Regions from separate parts of the Paenibacillus sp. GCM10027630 genome, predicted to be linked through region 1. Evidence: riboswitches for the same ligand, from Rfam matches in the RefSeq annotation. Region 1 holds a riboswitch; the other holds the start of a gene.
What was found. Region 1 has a riboswitch for cyclic di-AMP ahead of ACFQ0C_RS27410 (hypothetical protein). Riboswitches for the same ligand answer to the same signal wherever they lie in the genome.
Positions count from the first base shown of each region.

Region 1 (7,320 bases):
TGGACAGCGGTCAGGTTATCGCGCTGGATACGCCGCGGAGCCTCGTGAGCAGTTTGCAGTCGGACAGCGCTATTGAGTTTCGCCTGACGGAAGAAGGGGGGAAGCTGACGGAACAGCAATCCACTGAGATGCTAGACCAGCTCCATAACGTGCAAAAAGTGAAGCAGGCTGATTTGCGCAAAGATGTTTTTGTATTGTACACCGACCATTTGCAGACCTCGCTTATTGACTTGATACAACGTGCTGAGGCAGAGCAATGGAAAATTATTGACCTTCAGACGCGGACAGCTACATTGGAGGATGTCTTTATCCATATGACTGGGAAGAGCTTGAGAGAGGAATGAAACGCAAAAAAGGAGGCGGCCGAGCCGAATGAATGCATATGTACAATTAACGTTGGCCCAACTTAGAATTTTTATAAGGAACCGGCAAGTTTTATTCTGGACACTGCTGTTTCCGGTCTTTTTTATGGTCATGCTGGGCTCATTTCTCGGAAACGGAAATTCTGTTTCTCTGGAGGGAGTTGTTATTGATCAAGACCAAACGGCTCAATCCCAAACCATTAGCGGCTTAATGAAAAGTAGTGCGATTGTAAAAGCGACTGAATCGAAGGATGCGGAGCAAGCACTTGCACAGCTAAAGCAGGGAGACACGCAATTCGTTCTGATCATTCCGAAGGGGACCGGTCAAACGATTCAGAGTGGAAATAAGTCGGGTGCGCCAGCTGAGCTAAAAATGTACTACGATGAAACGAACTTGTCCGTATCGGAGCTGGCCAAAGTAGCTCTAAACCAGATCATCGATTCGGTGTCCAAGCAGAGCGTGAATTATACTCCTGTCCTTAGCTTGAAATCAGAGGGCGTGCAATCTTTGAAATTGCGTTATATCGACTTCCTGGTGCCAGGTATCCTAGCTATGATGATTATGTCGAATAACTTGAACGGGGTTGCCGGCCAAATCGCATCTTGGAGGGAGAGAGGGGTGCTTCGCCGTATGCAAAGCACAACCTTGCGAGCATCTACGTTCATCGCGGCGCAAATTACAGCCAGGCTCGTTCTAAACGGAATTCAATCGGTTATTGTTCTGCTAGTGGCGTATTTGTTCTTCGGTACCCAAGTGAACGGGTCTTGGCTGACTTTACTGTTTTTCGTCGTTCTAGGCACACTTGCTTTCATGGCTACAGGCTTCATTGTGGCGGGAATTGCCAAAACTCCGGAGAGCGCGGGACCGATTGCCGGGTTCATTTCCTTCCCGATGCTGTTTGTCGGAGGCGTATTTTTCCCTATCAAAAATATGCCGGAATTTTTACAAGGAGCTGTAAAGCTAATACCGATATCCCATCTTACTGTTGCATTACGTCAGGTCATGAATGTAGGGACTGCAATGTCAGGCTTATGGGTGGAGGCAGCTTTCCTGGGCGGCTGGTTAGTGCTTGCATTTATTGCAGCAAGCTTGACCTTCAAGTGGGAGTAGCTAGCACGATTATACAGCCAGGTGGAGCTGTCCCAAAAGTCATTTTGAAACAACCCCTCCACCATTTTATCCTGAATAGATGGTTGCAAAAGAGCCCTCAATTCCACTTTAATAATTGAAGGCTTTTTTGCATATTCTTGTGTATTCTTAGTGATGAATAAGATGAGGTCGCATTTAGCGCGTACTCATTGCGGGTATCGGGTTCGTAGTTCGTTGTTCGTGGTTCGTGGTTCATGGTTCGGGGTTCGGTTACGGCATTACATGGCAGTCTGGCGTACTCCGTACAATTATCAGGAAAATGTCAAGTTAGTTACTCCGAAAATAGCGTTCCAAGCCTTATAGCTGGAATTCCTCATGCTAATTCTACGTATTTTGGCTGATATCCACCATTTCCCCTCTATTAGAGTTAGTTTTTCCAGTTAGATTGATTTCAGGCGATATCCACGCTAGATTAGCGTTACAATTTCCATCTATTTTCTTTCCTTCCGCAGCGGCCCGACAAATCATGGTCTCCTCTAGATTGAAAGCAGCCGCCCCATCACTTAAGTAACATCCAAAAAGCGGCCGGACTCATTTTTGGATTTTCGAACCCCCACTCTGATGGGAATTTCCCTACAAAAAAGACGCTTCCATTTCCGCTTACATGGTGGTTTTGGAGGCGTCTTTGTACATAGTTTGGGCTGATTCATTCACTGAGATCCTTTTGGGACAGCCTCTTTTTTGCAATGCATTGGAGGACACCTTTACAACAGCATAATAAAACAAAATAGCTCCATAGCTATTAGAAAGAACGAGAAAAACATGCCTGAGTAGCAGGTTGACCGGAATACTTGTCTGCTGTTCATTATGTAGACTCTAAGGCAAAGGATGCAAACTAGCCCGATAAACAAAGTCGTAATGAAGGTTAATGATGTCATTTGGGAAACGGGCATTACAGCCGCCGCTTGTGCAAGGACGTAGCTTAAGATCAAGGAAACTATAAATAAAGACAAGGCACCGAGCCGATATATCCGCTTTTTTTCACGCCGCATTTTGCGTATTTCGGGGTAACGTGAAATCAACCAATAAATCCACTGGCATAATAAAATGAAAACTACAATGAAATATAAAATACTCATGGAATGATCCCTTCCCTTACTATATAATAGGTTATTTTGCTTAAAAGGAAAAATAGGATCGCGATTGATCAATCAAGTAAGAACGCTCCAGTACAATACCGTTTTCCTTTTGCGGACGGGTTATATCCGTTTTTTGAAGCTGATTAATTAGATCCTGAAGAGCGGAATAGGCCAGCGAGCAGCGGTCTTGTCCCCATGCTTCCTGTTTGTTTTGGATGAAGGCCATGGCTTCAAGTACGGAAAGTCCTTTTAACTTAATGAACACAGAAGCCCATGGGATCAGGTCGAATTTTCTCCCGTAGGAAGGCAGGATGCATTCCTCCCAGCCGTTGATTCCATTGCTCGATATTTTTAGCAAGCCGCATGCGCATTCGTTTGTGACTTGCGGAATTCGTCTTTTTAATAGAAGACAATCAAATTGATAAATTTCCATGGAACCAATTTTAAAGCCTTCCAGGGTTCGGTCGGATGGAGCATCCAGAGGGTCAGCAAGCTTTAACATAATGAATACACTCCTTGTTATTTGTTTTGGACAACAAAAAAAAGCCCGGAGAGCAGAGAATCTCTACTCACGGGCTTCCTGACAAGCTGGTTAGGAATAGCACGATCGTTGGTTCTCTCTCAATTCGCTTACGAGGTTAGCTGTCGGATTCGGGCTTGAGAGCGCCCTACCAGCAGATATGTGTTGGCATACCTGTAAGGATTCACCCCGTGAACCATCTATACTAAGATGGCTTTAAGTGGGTCCCCCGTTTCCCTATGCGGGAATTAAGCGTGAAAATAAAATATGAAGTTATTGAAACGTATCATACGCTGACTGGAGCATATTGTAAACCGTCAATCAGGAGGTTATTTTAGTTATTTCTGCTGTATAAGCAGATGTAAGCGAATTCAACTGAGGTTAGCGTTTATTATCTACCCTAATGCTAGGTTATGCTATGTTTTTTGATAATTCCTTTAAAAATGGAGATAGAGTGAGGTAGATGCAGTAAATTGAAGAATGAACCTTATTAAGAGGTTCTAGCTATCCGTTATAGACGCATTTGAAAGTCATGCTTTATTTACAGTGTTAAGCTACAGGAGTATGATACGACTCATGATTTACAACAAAGTTTCCAATTCTAACCGCTTAATTTCCTAATAACAGGGAAAATGGGGGAACCAACAAAACGATGCCAATACGGTGTGAGAGCCGTATTTCAAGTCGTTTGGGGTGAATCCTGAAGATGCACTCAAGTTTGCATCCAGGTAGGGTGACTCTCACCATCCGAATCCGTCAGCTAACCTCGTAGGCGTTGGGTAGTAAAAACTTTTAAGCTTGAACTGATTCGTATAAGTTGAAAGCAAACAGCTTTAGGTACACTATTTCATCAGTAAAATGAACATGCATCTTTATCGCTGAGTCCTTGAATGGAAAAGGAACGGGGGAACCAAAGGAGCGCAGGATACTTCATTAGTCTGTAAGTCAGACACAAGTATCGGGCAAGCTTCATGGGGTGAATCCTGCAAGGTATGCTGGAAGTATACCTGCAGGTAGGGCGACTCTCACGCCCGAATCCGACAGCTAACCTCGTAAGCGTATCGAGAGAGGCAACGATTGTCGTGGGTAAGACACGGTTTAATTTTCTGTGCCTTAGGAAGCCGCGAGAAGAGTTCACCTCTTTTCGCAGGCTTCTTTTTGTTGCGCTTAAAGAATGAAGCGAAGCAAATTTCTGCAGATAATTGGGGGCTCCCCCAAAAGTAATCGGAATTCACTATAGAGCTTCGTGTCACTTTTGGAGGATAGTTGGTTGCCTTCTTTTCGGGGAAAAAAGGAGGAAAATCGAAATGGAACAGCAAGAATTTATTTTGGTATCTGCGCCTAACAAGACCGGTGAAGGATTCATATGCCAGTTGATCCGGCAAGGATTGCCATTCGCCGCCATTGCTAACAATAAAGGGGAGAAGCAGCGGCTGGATGGTCTGGGTGTAAAAAATATCATTTTGATAGATACTATTGAACAAGCCAAATGGAAAATTCCAGAATTACCTATCGGTAAAATATTTCTTTTTGAACAGAGCATGAACTTATGCTGCCGTTACATTCAAATATGCCGCAGCTGGACGGTAAAGCCTATTTATGTGATTACACACACGAGTAACCCGCGTCTTATTTATAAAGGGCTCGGCGCCACTTATGTGATTCATACGACCAGTGAGGATGTTTCTTTCCTGGTTCAGTCGCATGTCGGATAAATAGTCAGCAATCTTAATGATATTAATGGAGGGAATATACATGTTGGATCTCTACATGGTTTTAATGCTAGTAGTGACCTATGCGCTGTTCACAGGATTTCTGTCCTGGTGCGGAAGAGTGATCCAGGAATCGGGAGGCGACCGTAAATGATAGTCGTCGTGATATTTACTGTATTTATTTTTGTTTACTTGGCCTACGCGCTGATTAATCCGGAAAAATTTTGATAAAAAACAGATAGGCTTAGGAAGGGAAGTAATTAACTATGGGCATTTTACAAATTGCCGTTGTCATTGTGATTCTGGCGCTGCTGGTTAAGCCGGTGGGGACCTACCTGTATCACGTATTTTCGAATGAAGCTAACCGGACGGACAAATGGTTCTCCTTTATAGAAAAACCTATATTTTCACTGATTGGCTTGAAAGAACGAAAAGGCATGACCTGGAAAACGTATGCGCTCAGTTTTATCATTACTAATATTGTGCTCGTTGCTGTCAGCTATTTGATATTGAGAATGCAAAAGTATCTGCCTTTAAATCCGAACGGAATTGACAATATGGAAGAAACGCTGACCTTCAATACGGTCATCAGCTTCATGACCAATACGAACCTGCAGCATTACAGCGGAGAGTCCGGGTTGTCCTATTTCTCGCAAATGGCGGTCATCATGATGATGATGTTCACCTCGGCAGCGACAGGCTTTTCAGTGGCGATAGCTTTTATAAGAGGGATTACCAGTAAAGGAGAAACCATCGGTAACTTCTTCGAGGATTTTGTGAAAGCTCATGTTCGTGTGTTTTTCCCGCTTGCCTTTGCGGTTACCCTGCTTCTTGTGGCTTTGCAAGTGCCGCAGACGCTGCAGCCTACTATAACGGCAACAGGGCTCGAGGGAACGGGGCAGCAAATCGCCATAGGGCCGGTTGCCTCACTGGAATCTATTAAGCATTTGGGCACAAATGGGGGCGGCTTTTTCGGAGTCAACTCAGCCCATCCGTTCGAAAATCCGAACCCGTTGACCAACGTCATTGAAATTTTGTCGATGTGGGTATTGTCTGCCGCACTTCCTTATACGTTCGGCTTGTTCGCCAAAAATCGCAAGCAAGGCTGGGTTATTTTCTCGGCTATGATGATTTTGTTTGTCATGTTCCTCTCGCTATCGTATGCAGCGGAATCCAGTGGAAATCCGGTACTCAATAAGCTGGGTATCGACGCTTCTCAAGGCAGCATGGAAGGGAAAGAAACACGCTTTGGAATCGCCCAATCGGCATTGTTTACAACGGTAACCACAGCGGCTACCACTGGCAGTGTAAACAATATGCATGACACACTGACGCCGCTTGGAGGCATCACTCCATTAGCCTTAATGATGCTGAACTGTGTATTTGGCGGTAAAGGCGTAGGATTGGTCAATATGCTTATGTATGCTATTTTGGCGGTCTTCCTTGCAGGGCTGATGGTCGGCCGAACACCGGAGTTTCTGGGCCGGAAGATAGAAGCGCGCGAGATGAAGCTGATTGCGATTGCGATTCTAGCGCATCCGCTGATCATTCTGGCTCCGACAGCTATCGCGCTGGCCACGGAGTTGGGGAAAGCAGGGGTTTCTAATCCTTCTTTCCACGGCATTTCGCAAGTGCTGTACGAGTATACATCTTCAGCCGCCAATAACGGATCGGGCTTCGAGGGACTTGGAGACAATACTCCGTTTTGGAATATTTCAACGGGGCTTGTTATGCTGTTTGGCCGCTACGTTTCCATGGTAGCAATGCTGGCCGTGGCCGGTTCCCTGCTGCGCAAGCAATGGGTTCCTGAGACCATCGGGACTTTCCGCACCGATAACCGTCTGTTTGCCGGTATTCTCGTAGGAACTGTATTGATTATAGGGGCTTTGACGTTCTTGCCTGGTATTGTGCTCGGGCCGATCGCAGAGTATTTGACGATCCGTTAATGGAAATGGAAGAGGTGGATAACTACAAATGAATACGAATAGACGAAAATTATTATCCGGTGATATTGTTGCAAATGCCGTTAAAGATAGCTTTGTGAAGCTGAACCCGGTCACGATGATGAAAAATCCAGTGATGTTTGTGGTTGAAGTAGGTACGCTCATTGTTTTATTGATGACCATTTTGCCTGGATATTTTGGTACGGAGGATAGCATAGGCTTTAACCTTACCGTATTTGTGATCCTGCTTTTTACCGTGCTGTTCGCTAACTTTGCGGAAGCTCTGGCAGAAGGGCGGGGGAAGGCTCAGGCTGACTCGTTGAAAAGATCGAAGCAAGAGATTACCGCGATAAAAGTAGTTAACGGGGGCTTGAAGGAAATTCCGTCAACAGAGCTTCGCAAGGGCGACATCGTAGTAGTCTCGCAAGGCGAGATGATTCCTGGTGACGGTGAAGTGATAGAGGGACTTGCGTCCGTTGATGAGTCAGCGATTACAGGTGAGTCTGCCCCTGTTATTAAAGAAGCTGGCGGCGACTTCAGCTCTGTAACTGGCG
Region 1 is NZ_JBHTGY010000056.1:38,374-45,693, forward strand. Features, by position in the region: gene ACFQ0C_RS27390 (ABC transporter ATP-binding protein) at 1-344, shown strand, start outside; gene ACFQ0C_RS27395 (ABC transporter permease) at 373-1,473, shown strand; gene ACFQ0C_RS27400 (hypothetical protein) at 2,217-2,591, opposite strand; gene ACFQ0C_RS27405 (hypothetical protein) at 2,632-3,093, opposite strand; cyclic di-AMP (ydaO/yuaA leader) riboswitch at 3,203-3,376, opposite strand; cyclic di-AMP (ydaO/yuaA leader) riboswitch at 3,708-3,901, shown strand; cyclic di-AMP (ydaO/yuaA leader) riboswitch at 3,978-4,186, shown strand; gene ACFQ0C_RS27410 (hypothetical protein) at 4,419-4,826, shown strand; gene kdpF (K(+)-transporting ATPase subunit F) at 4,974-5,051, shown strand; gene kdpA (potassium-transporting ATPase subunit KdpA) at 5,090-6,769, shown strand; gene kdpB (potassium-transporting ATPase subunit KdpB) at 6,798-7,320, shown strand, end outside.

Region 2 (7,320 bases), on a different contig from region 1:
TAGTACCTATGAGAGCATTTATCGGGCCAGAGATATTTTTAAAACGCAAAAAATACTGATCGTGACTCAGCAATATCATCTTATGCGTGCTGTATATGCGGCTCGTCAAATGGGCTTGGATGCGTATGGTGTCGCCTCAGATAAACAGGTATATGCCAAGATGGCCTATAATCAGGCCAGGGAGGTGCTTGCCAGGAATAAAGATTTCGCCTATCTTCACCTGCTTAAGCCGAAGCCGACCTACCTAGGGGATCCCATACCTATTACAAGTGATGGAAGACTAACTGCAGATCGATAACTATATATTAAACACAAAAAGGCAGACCAGGGTCTGCCTTTTTGCTGTCCTAGTATATGTCGCATATACTAGGCATTAGTATACATCCAGTTCCCAGAAAAGCACAATGAGCGTCACATAATCTTCATAATTTTGGTGTTAAGCCAAAGCTTCCTTCAAAACATCCCCCGAATTATTCCACATATCAGGGTTATGTTCCATCAACAGCTTCTTAAGCGCAGCCTTTTCACGGTCACCCAAATTGTCCAGCATGAAGCGCCGCTTAAGCGCATAATCTAATCGGTTAACATGATCGGCAAGAATTTTCCAGCCCCGTCTAGCTTCGGAATCAACTAGCATCTCGCATGAGGTTACGCCTGCATAATACATACCCGCCTCATTACGGTCGGCTGCCACCCATACGATCCAGTAAGGATGTCCATTCGGCACATCTTCTTTATTGGTAGAGAATTTAATCCCCTTCTCGACCTTGCTCTTCGCATGGATTGCCCCCATATCTAGGTAGGCTTCATCTCCATCCACAATGACACTGGACAACTGGCTCAAGTCGATCGAGCCCGCGCCAAATCCGCGATGCTCTACCTTCCCGCTTACAATATTAAGCGCGTTCAGTTTCTTCGGTTTATCCGTAGGTTGATCCTTATTTATATCCATCGATGGCACCATCCAATTTTTTTGAAATAAAGTTTTATCGTTCTTTACTATTTTAGCTAATAATCCTCGATTTGCAAACATATACATGCTTTAGATGCTTGTCAACGGGGTGAAAATGAGATGAAAAAACAACTCGGCAATCGAACTGCACAATGGTGTTTTCTTATTGTACTGGCCTGTGGAGCATCTTGGATAAGCCAAGCCCTCCTACCTTACGGTTATGACAACCAGCCTGCTCCCTCCACTACCAACCTGAAAGCGGACAGCAGCCCTCTCAGCTCTATGATCGTAAAACCTGCAGCGCTGGCATCCCGATCCACCAAAGGAGCACCAAACTTCCAGCAATTCCAGCTGGACTTATCCAAGGCCGACGGTTCTTCTTTAGGCCTCCAACCAGAAGCAAGGCCCACTATGGCAAATGCTAACGAACCATCCTCTTCAGCTGGACAACCGCCTGCCCCACCCGGACTCCCGGCCAAGCCTTTGGAGAAGCCGGCACCCAAACCTCTGAGCAATCGGATTGTAGAGTACCACATGAATGTGGAGTTGGATGCACAAGGAAAGATGCTCACGGGTACTTCATCGTTAACTTGGAAAAATCCCGGAAAATTGCCTGTTCAAGAAATTTATTTCCATTTGTACCCCAATGCTTTTAATTCTCCAAAAACGACCTTCATGAAAGAATCCGGAGGCAGGCTCCGGGATGATAAGAGCACGTCCAACAACAGAGGAGGCATGGACATTTCGAGCATCAAGACGCTGGATGGAGAAGAACTGCTTTCCCGCATCGAGTATGTGCAGCCAGACGACGGTAATAAAGATGACCGTACATTAATGAAGATAAAATTGCCTAAGGCTGTCAATTCCGGCGATAGCGTAACTCTTGATTACGTATTTTCGGTCAAGCTCCCCGCGGTTTTTGCACGAATGGGCTATGCGGATGACTTCGTGATGGCCGGTCAGTGGTTTCCCAAGGTTGCAGTGTACGAGCCAGCAGGCTCACGCGGAAGAACATCAGAGGGCTGGAACCTGCACCAGTACCACGGCAACTCCGAGTTTTACGCAGACTTCGGTATTTATGACGTTCGCATCAAAGTCCCTTCCAGCTATATCGTTGCAGCCACCGGATTTCCGATCAAGCCGCCTGCCGATGACGGCAAAACAAAAACATATGCTTTTTACTCCGATGATGTACATGATTTCGCTTGGGCTGCATCTCCTAACTTCATTTATTATGAAGAACCCTATGCGACTCCAAATCTACCGGGAGTTAAGATTAAGCTGTATCTCGACCCCAAACATGAGCAATTGAAAACCCGCTATATGACGGCCGCCAAAAAGGCACTCGCTCGTTACTCCCAGTGGTACGGCAGCTACCCTTACGCCACGCTATCCATCGTTGTCCCTCCAGAAAACGGAAATGGCGCCGGTGGCATGGAGTATCCTACACTGATTACCGGCTGGGGTGCGGGAGACAAAGAACCGGATTTAGAGCTGGAGCGAGTTATCGTTCACGAAATTGGCCATCAGTTCTGGTATGGGATGGTCGCCAGCAACGAATTCGAGGAAGCTTGGCTAGACGAAGGGTTCACTTCATACACCGAGGATAAATTAATGGAGCTCGAATATGGCGTGAAGCCGAATCTAACGGTTGAGTCGAGCTATATCACAGATCCAGAGGCGCTTAAACAAAACTCTTGGAATTACAGTGGCCATGGAAAATACGCAGAAAATGTGTACACGCGTGCCAAGCTGGTTTTGGAATCTATTGAGTCGCAAATAGGCAGTGCTACGATGGACCGTGTCATGCGTGCGTATTTCCAGAAATGGAAGTTCAAGCATCCCACAACCTCTGATTTTCAAGCTGTGCTTGAAAGTACGACGAAAAGAAGCTGGGATGAATTTTTCAAGCAGTACGTTTATGGCGGATTTATGGTTGATTATTCCGTGGCTGGGATCAAATCCAAGAAGGTTATTCGGGATGGTCAAATGGTTTATGAAAATACAGTACAAATCCAAAAGCTTGGGGGTACTTATCACAACATCCCTATTCGTTTTCATTTTGCTGACGGCTCCCAAATCGACAAAGTATGGGATGGTATAGACAGTGACGTCCAATTTAAATTAAACCATCCGGCTCAGCTGGACTGGGTCGCCATTGATCCACAGCATACTATCATACTGGAGAACAAACGGATAAACAGCTTTTTGAAAACTAACGTCGATAGCAAGCTAACCGCTCGTTGGAATTTAGGCGTCGTCAAATTAATGGAGACCCTATTCAGTTGGGTCGCTTGGTGAGGTGTGCAATCCATGTTGAAAACGATGAAAACAGGCTGGACAATGGCATGGCATCAGCCTTTTGCTGTATGCGCGCTGTTTATCTACAATCTGATCTGGGGACTTGTCCTATACAGCATGATCCGCTCTGTTGTTGTTCCTCTCCTCCACCGCTATCCAGGCAATGACCTGTCTCGGGAAGCGGTTCAGCTATTCTGGGTCGAGGGGCAGTTTCAAATCATGAAAACCGACCTCATTCAATACTACTTATGGTGGGGATGCGCACTGCTTGCTGCACGCATGCTGCTTAGTCCGCTTTTAAACGCCGGGATTTACTACTCAGTAGAGCATACAGAGATGAATGCAGGCTATCGATTCGTTCAAGGAATACAGAAGCTTGGCCTTCCGTTTCTAGGGCTGTATATATTGCAGATATTGCTAAGCGCGGCTCCACTCTATCTATTAGTACCAAAGGTCTTAGATGGCTACAACAAACATCTCACCCTAGAATCTCTAGCTTGGAGTATACTTCCACTCATAGGCGGATACCTGCTGTATTTGTTCCTGCTGCAAACGGCATTCATGTATGTACAATTCGGCAAGCTGAACGGAAAATCATCGGCACATTCGCTTCGGCTACTGCTTCGTAATACATTACCGGTGCTTCTGCTAGCCTTCACCTTACTGCTGATTACAGTTGCGATATCCGCTGCAGTGATGACGTCGGCGATGATATGGGCTGGTTTTGCAGCTGTAGCAGGGGTGCAGGCCTACCGCTTCATTCACATGTTTTGCAAAATGTGGGCGATCACCTCACAGTATGCGTTATGGAACGCCAACGAAGAATAAAAGAAAAAAGAAGGACTTAGGCTGCCTCAACGGCAGTTTAAGTCCTTTTTTGCGTCCATTTATACGATGTAATAAATAGGCTATTCAACCAGTGTCTTATGTCCTAATATTTTCCTTTTACGCGCGTCTGTCGAAGGAAAACAACTTCAGCTTTAGGTTATTTTTGTAAATAAAAAAAAGATTTTGTCGAATATGCATACCTGATATGGAGTGGAACTATAAAAAGATGACGCTTTCATTCGTTGGAAGCCGCCAAAAATAAGCCTTTATCGAATTTTCATGTAATGTTTCAGGTTTCGCCCTTTTAATTGTGAACATTTTGTGACTAAAGGAGGATTTTTTTATTTTTAATCGAATTTTAGTATTCAGAGCAAGAAAATAATACATAATGCCGAATTTCCGCTCCAAACGGAAAACGGGGGATCCAATCTTGGGTGAATTGATCTCGCTTCATAGTGATCATAGGGAACCTTCAACCGAACCCTCAAGCTAACCTCGTAGGCACCGGAAGGGGAACATCTTTTTGAAGAAGTTTTTTGGTATTGCCATGTCTTTAGCTCTATTTTTTACGATTCAAGTTGGGAGCGCCTCCGCCGAAACACCTATGAGTCAAGCCGTTAATGATGGACTTGGTTCGCCGTATAAAAGTGGCGGCACTACTAAAAAAGGCTTTGATTGCTCCGGCTACACCGCATTCGTCTTCGATAAGCTTGGCATCAGTCTGCCGCATCAATCCAAATCACAGGCAGCTCTCGGTACCACAGTGAGTCAAGATGAGCTTCGGGCAGGCGATCTTGTGTTCTTTGACACAGAAAACAAGGTAAATAAAGGCGTCAGCGGAATTTCTCACGTAGGTGTCTATGTAGGAGACGGAAAGTTCTATCATTCCGCTACTGGCAAAGGTATTTCCATCAATAAGCTCAGCGAAGCTTATTATGTGAAAACCTACGTTACGGCTAAACGCATTTTATCAGATGAGCAATATGCAGATGTGATGACCGACAACTGATCTAGAACAATCATGAACGATTTCTTTTCATTGAAGTCCTCAGTGCTTGCACCAACGCCCTCGCGTTGGACAAGCCTGCAGGGCTTTCTTTCTTTATATACGCTTTATTACCTCACCGGTTGCACGGCGAATCACAATTGGAGGTATTTGGATGATTCTTTTTCTTCACCGTAAGGATCTGCGGGTAAACGACCTGCCCGCCTTCGATTATATACTCGCTCGACGCAAACCAAGCCTGCATGTGCTCATCCTCGATCCGCACCTTCTGCAGCAGGATCGCTACCGCGAGCACAGCGGAATCAATTTCCTGCAGCACGCAGCGCGGCTGCAGGAGCTATACCGCGCAGCCGGACGTCAGCTGCACATGCTCTACGGCAATCCCGCGGAAGTTCTGCGCGGGCTTATGCAGTCGCATCCTGTGGAGGAGCTCGTGTTTCACGAGGACCACACTCCTTATGCGACGCAACGTGATCAGCAGCTGCGGGAAGTGGCGCAGGCTGCCGGGGTAGCCGTTACATCGTTCGACGAGCTGGCGCTCGCGAACCTGCGCGATTTCCAGCGCTGGACAGGACGCAGCGAGCCGTACAAGGTATTCACGCCGTTCTACCGGAAGTGGAGCGAGTATCTGCTCCGCTTCTACCGACCGGCATCGCCCGTGCACTTGCGCGAGCTTGCCGCAGCGGAGCTCGCGCCCGGCGCAGCTGCGGCGCATTCGCTGCCGCCTGAGCTTGCGGCAGCGCTTAGCGGCCATGCCGCGACAATCGCGCACGCAGGCGGGCCGGGCGCCGCTGTGGCAGCCCATCCGCTGCGCGTGCTGAGCGGCTTCCTCGCGGAGCGGCTGCCCGGCTACGCCGCAGGGCGCGACCGCTACGCGCAGGACGCCACGAGCCGGCTCAGCCGGCACGTCAATGTCGGCGCGCTCTCCGTGCGCGGCGTGTACGAGATGCTGCTCGAGCACGAGCAGCGGGAAACTTGGCTGCGCCAGCTGGCTTGGCGCGACTTCTACCTCTACCAAGCCCGTCTTGATCCGGACTTCTATTGCTATGAGAAGCGTTACGATCTCTCAACGCTCGACCAACGTCACTTCCAAGCCTGGTGTGAGGCGCGCACCGGCATTCCTGTCATTGACGCTGCCATGACAGAATTGAACACAACAGGCTGGATGCCTAATCGGCTGCGAATGATTACCGCCATGTTTTTGACCAAAAATCTGCTCTGCCCCTTTCCTTACGGCGAGCAGTATTTTCGCTTCAAGCTTAGCGATTATGATAATACGCTTAACCGCGGCGGCTGGCTATGGTGCGCTTCTCTAGGATTTGACGCGGCTCCCTACTTTCGCATCATGAATCCGGTCACCCAATCGGAAACACACGACCCTGAAGCGACCTATATTCGGCAATGGCTGCCTGAATTGGCGAATCTGTCGGATAAAGAAATTCACAAACCACGTCCGGGATCAATTGTTGACTTGAAATTATCAAGAGCTCGTGCTATCGAAGTGTATCAAAGATTTTACGAAGCAAATAAGCGTATATTTTCATGATTTTTTCAAATATTAGGTATATTTACCTAGTTAATTTACTGGTTTATTATTTTTAAAATAGTTTTTTCTATTATTTTTCAATAAGGCATAAAAAAAATGTCGAACCATGTCGATATAATATCATTAAGAAAACATTGGGTACGGGGGGATTTATTATATGACATGGTTTCGCAATCTTAAATTGTCTATAAAGCTTAGTATTACAGTTGGCCTGGTTCTTTTGTTAGTTTTTTCCGGTCTCATTTACACCAATCTGGATCAGCTTTATAAGGTCAGCCTGGAAAAAGGAGAATATGAAGCACAGGAAGCCGGACAAGAGTTTTCAAGTTCATTCAAAAGTGAATTACTCGACCTCCAGGGCACTCTAGAGACACTTTCCGGTATATTGCTGGATGCCAGAGCTCAGAAAAAGCAATCACGCGAGGATATCGTTGAAATGCTTAAGCACAGGATTGAGGAACAGGATAACATTATGGGTCTTTATACCTTATGGGAACCTAATGCTTGGGACAATAACGATAAGCTAAACATTAATAAAAAGCCTTATGACGATGCGACAGGGCGATTCATCCCTTACCTCCTCCGTAATGAGGGCTCCGTAACTATTGAACCACTTCATGATTATGATAAAGATGGAGCGGGAGATTATTACCAGCTGCCTAAACGCTCCAAAAAGCTAACTCTTCT
Region 2 is NZ_JBHTGY010000050.1:28,925-36,244, forward strand. Features, by position in the region: gene ACFQ0C_RS24115 (SanA/YdcF family protein) at 1-298, shown strand, start outside; gene ACFQ0C_RS24120 (YwhD family protein) at 437-952, opposite strand; gene ACFQ0C_RS24125 (M1 family metallopeptidase) at 1,073-3,253, shown strand; gene ACFQ0C_RS24130 (hypothetical protein) at 3,266-4,081, shown strand; cyclic di-AMP (ydaO/yuaA leader) riboswitch at 4,461-4,600, shown strand; gene ACFQ0C_RS24135 (C40 family peptidase) at 4,605-5,090, shown strand; gene ACFQ0C_RS24140 (cryptochrome/photolyase family protein) at 5,242-6,633, shown strand; gene ACFQ0C_RS24145 (methyl-accepting chemotaxis protein) at 6,791-7,320, shown strand, end outside.
Region 2: it holds a riboswitch for cyclic di-AMP, as region 1 does, so the genes downstream of both, ACFQ0C_RS24135 (C40 family peptidase) here and ACFQ0C_RS27410 (hypothetical protein) in region 1, are expected to answer to the same signal.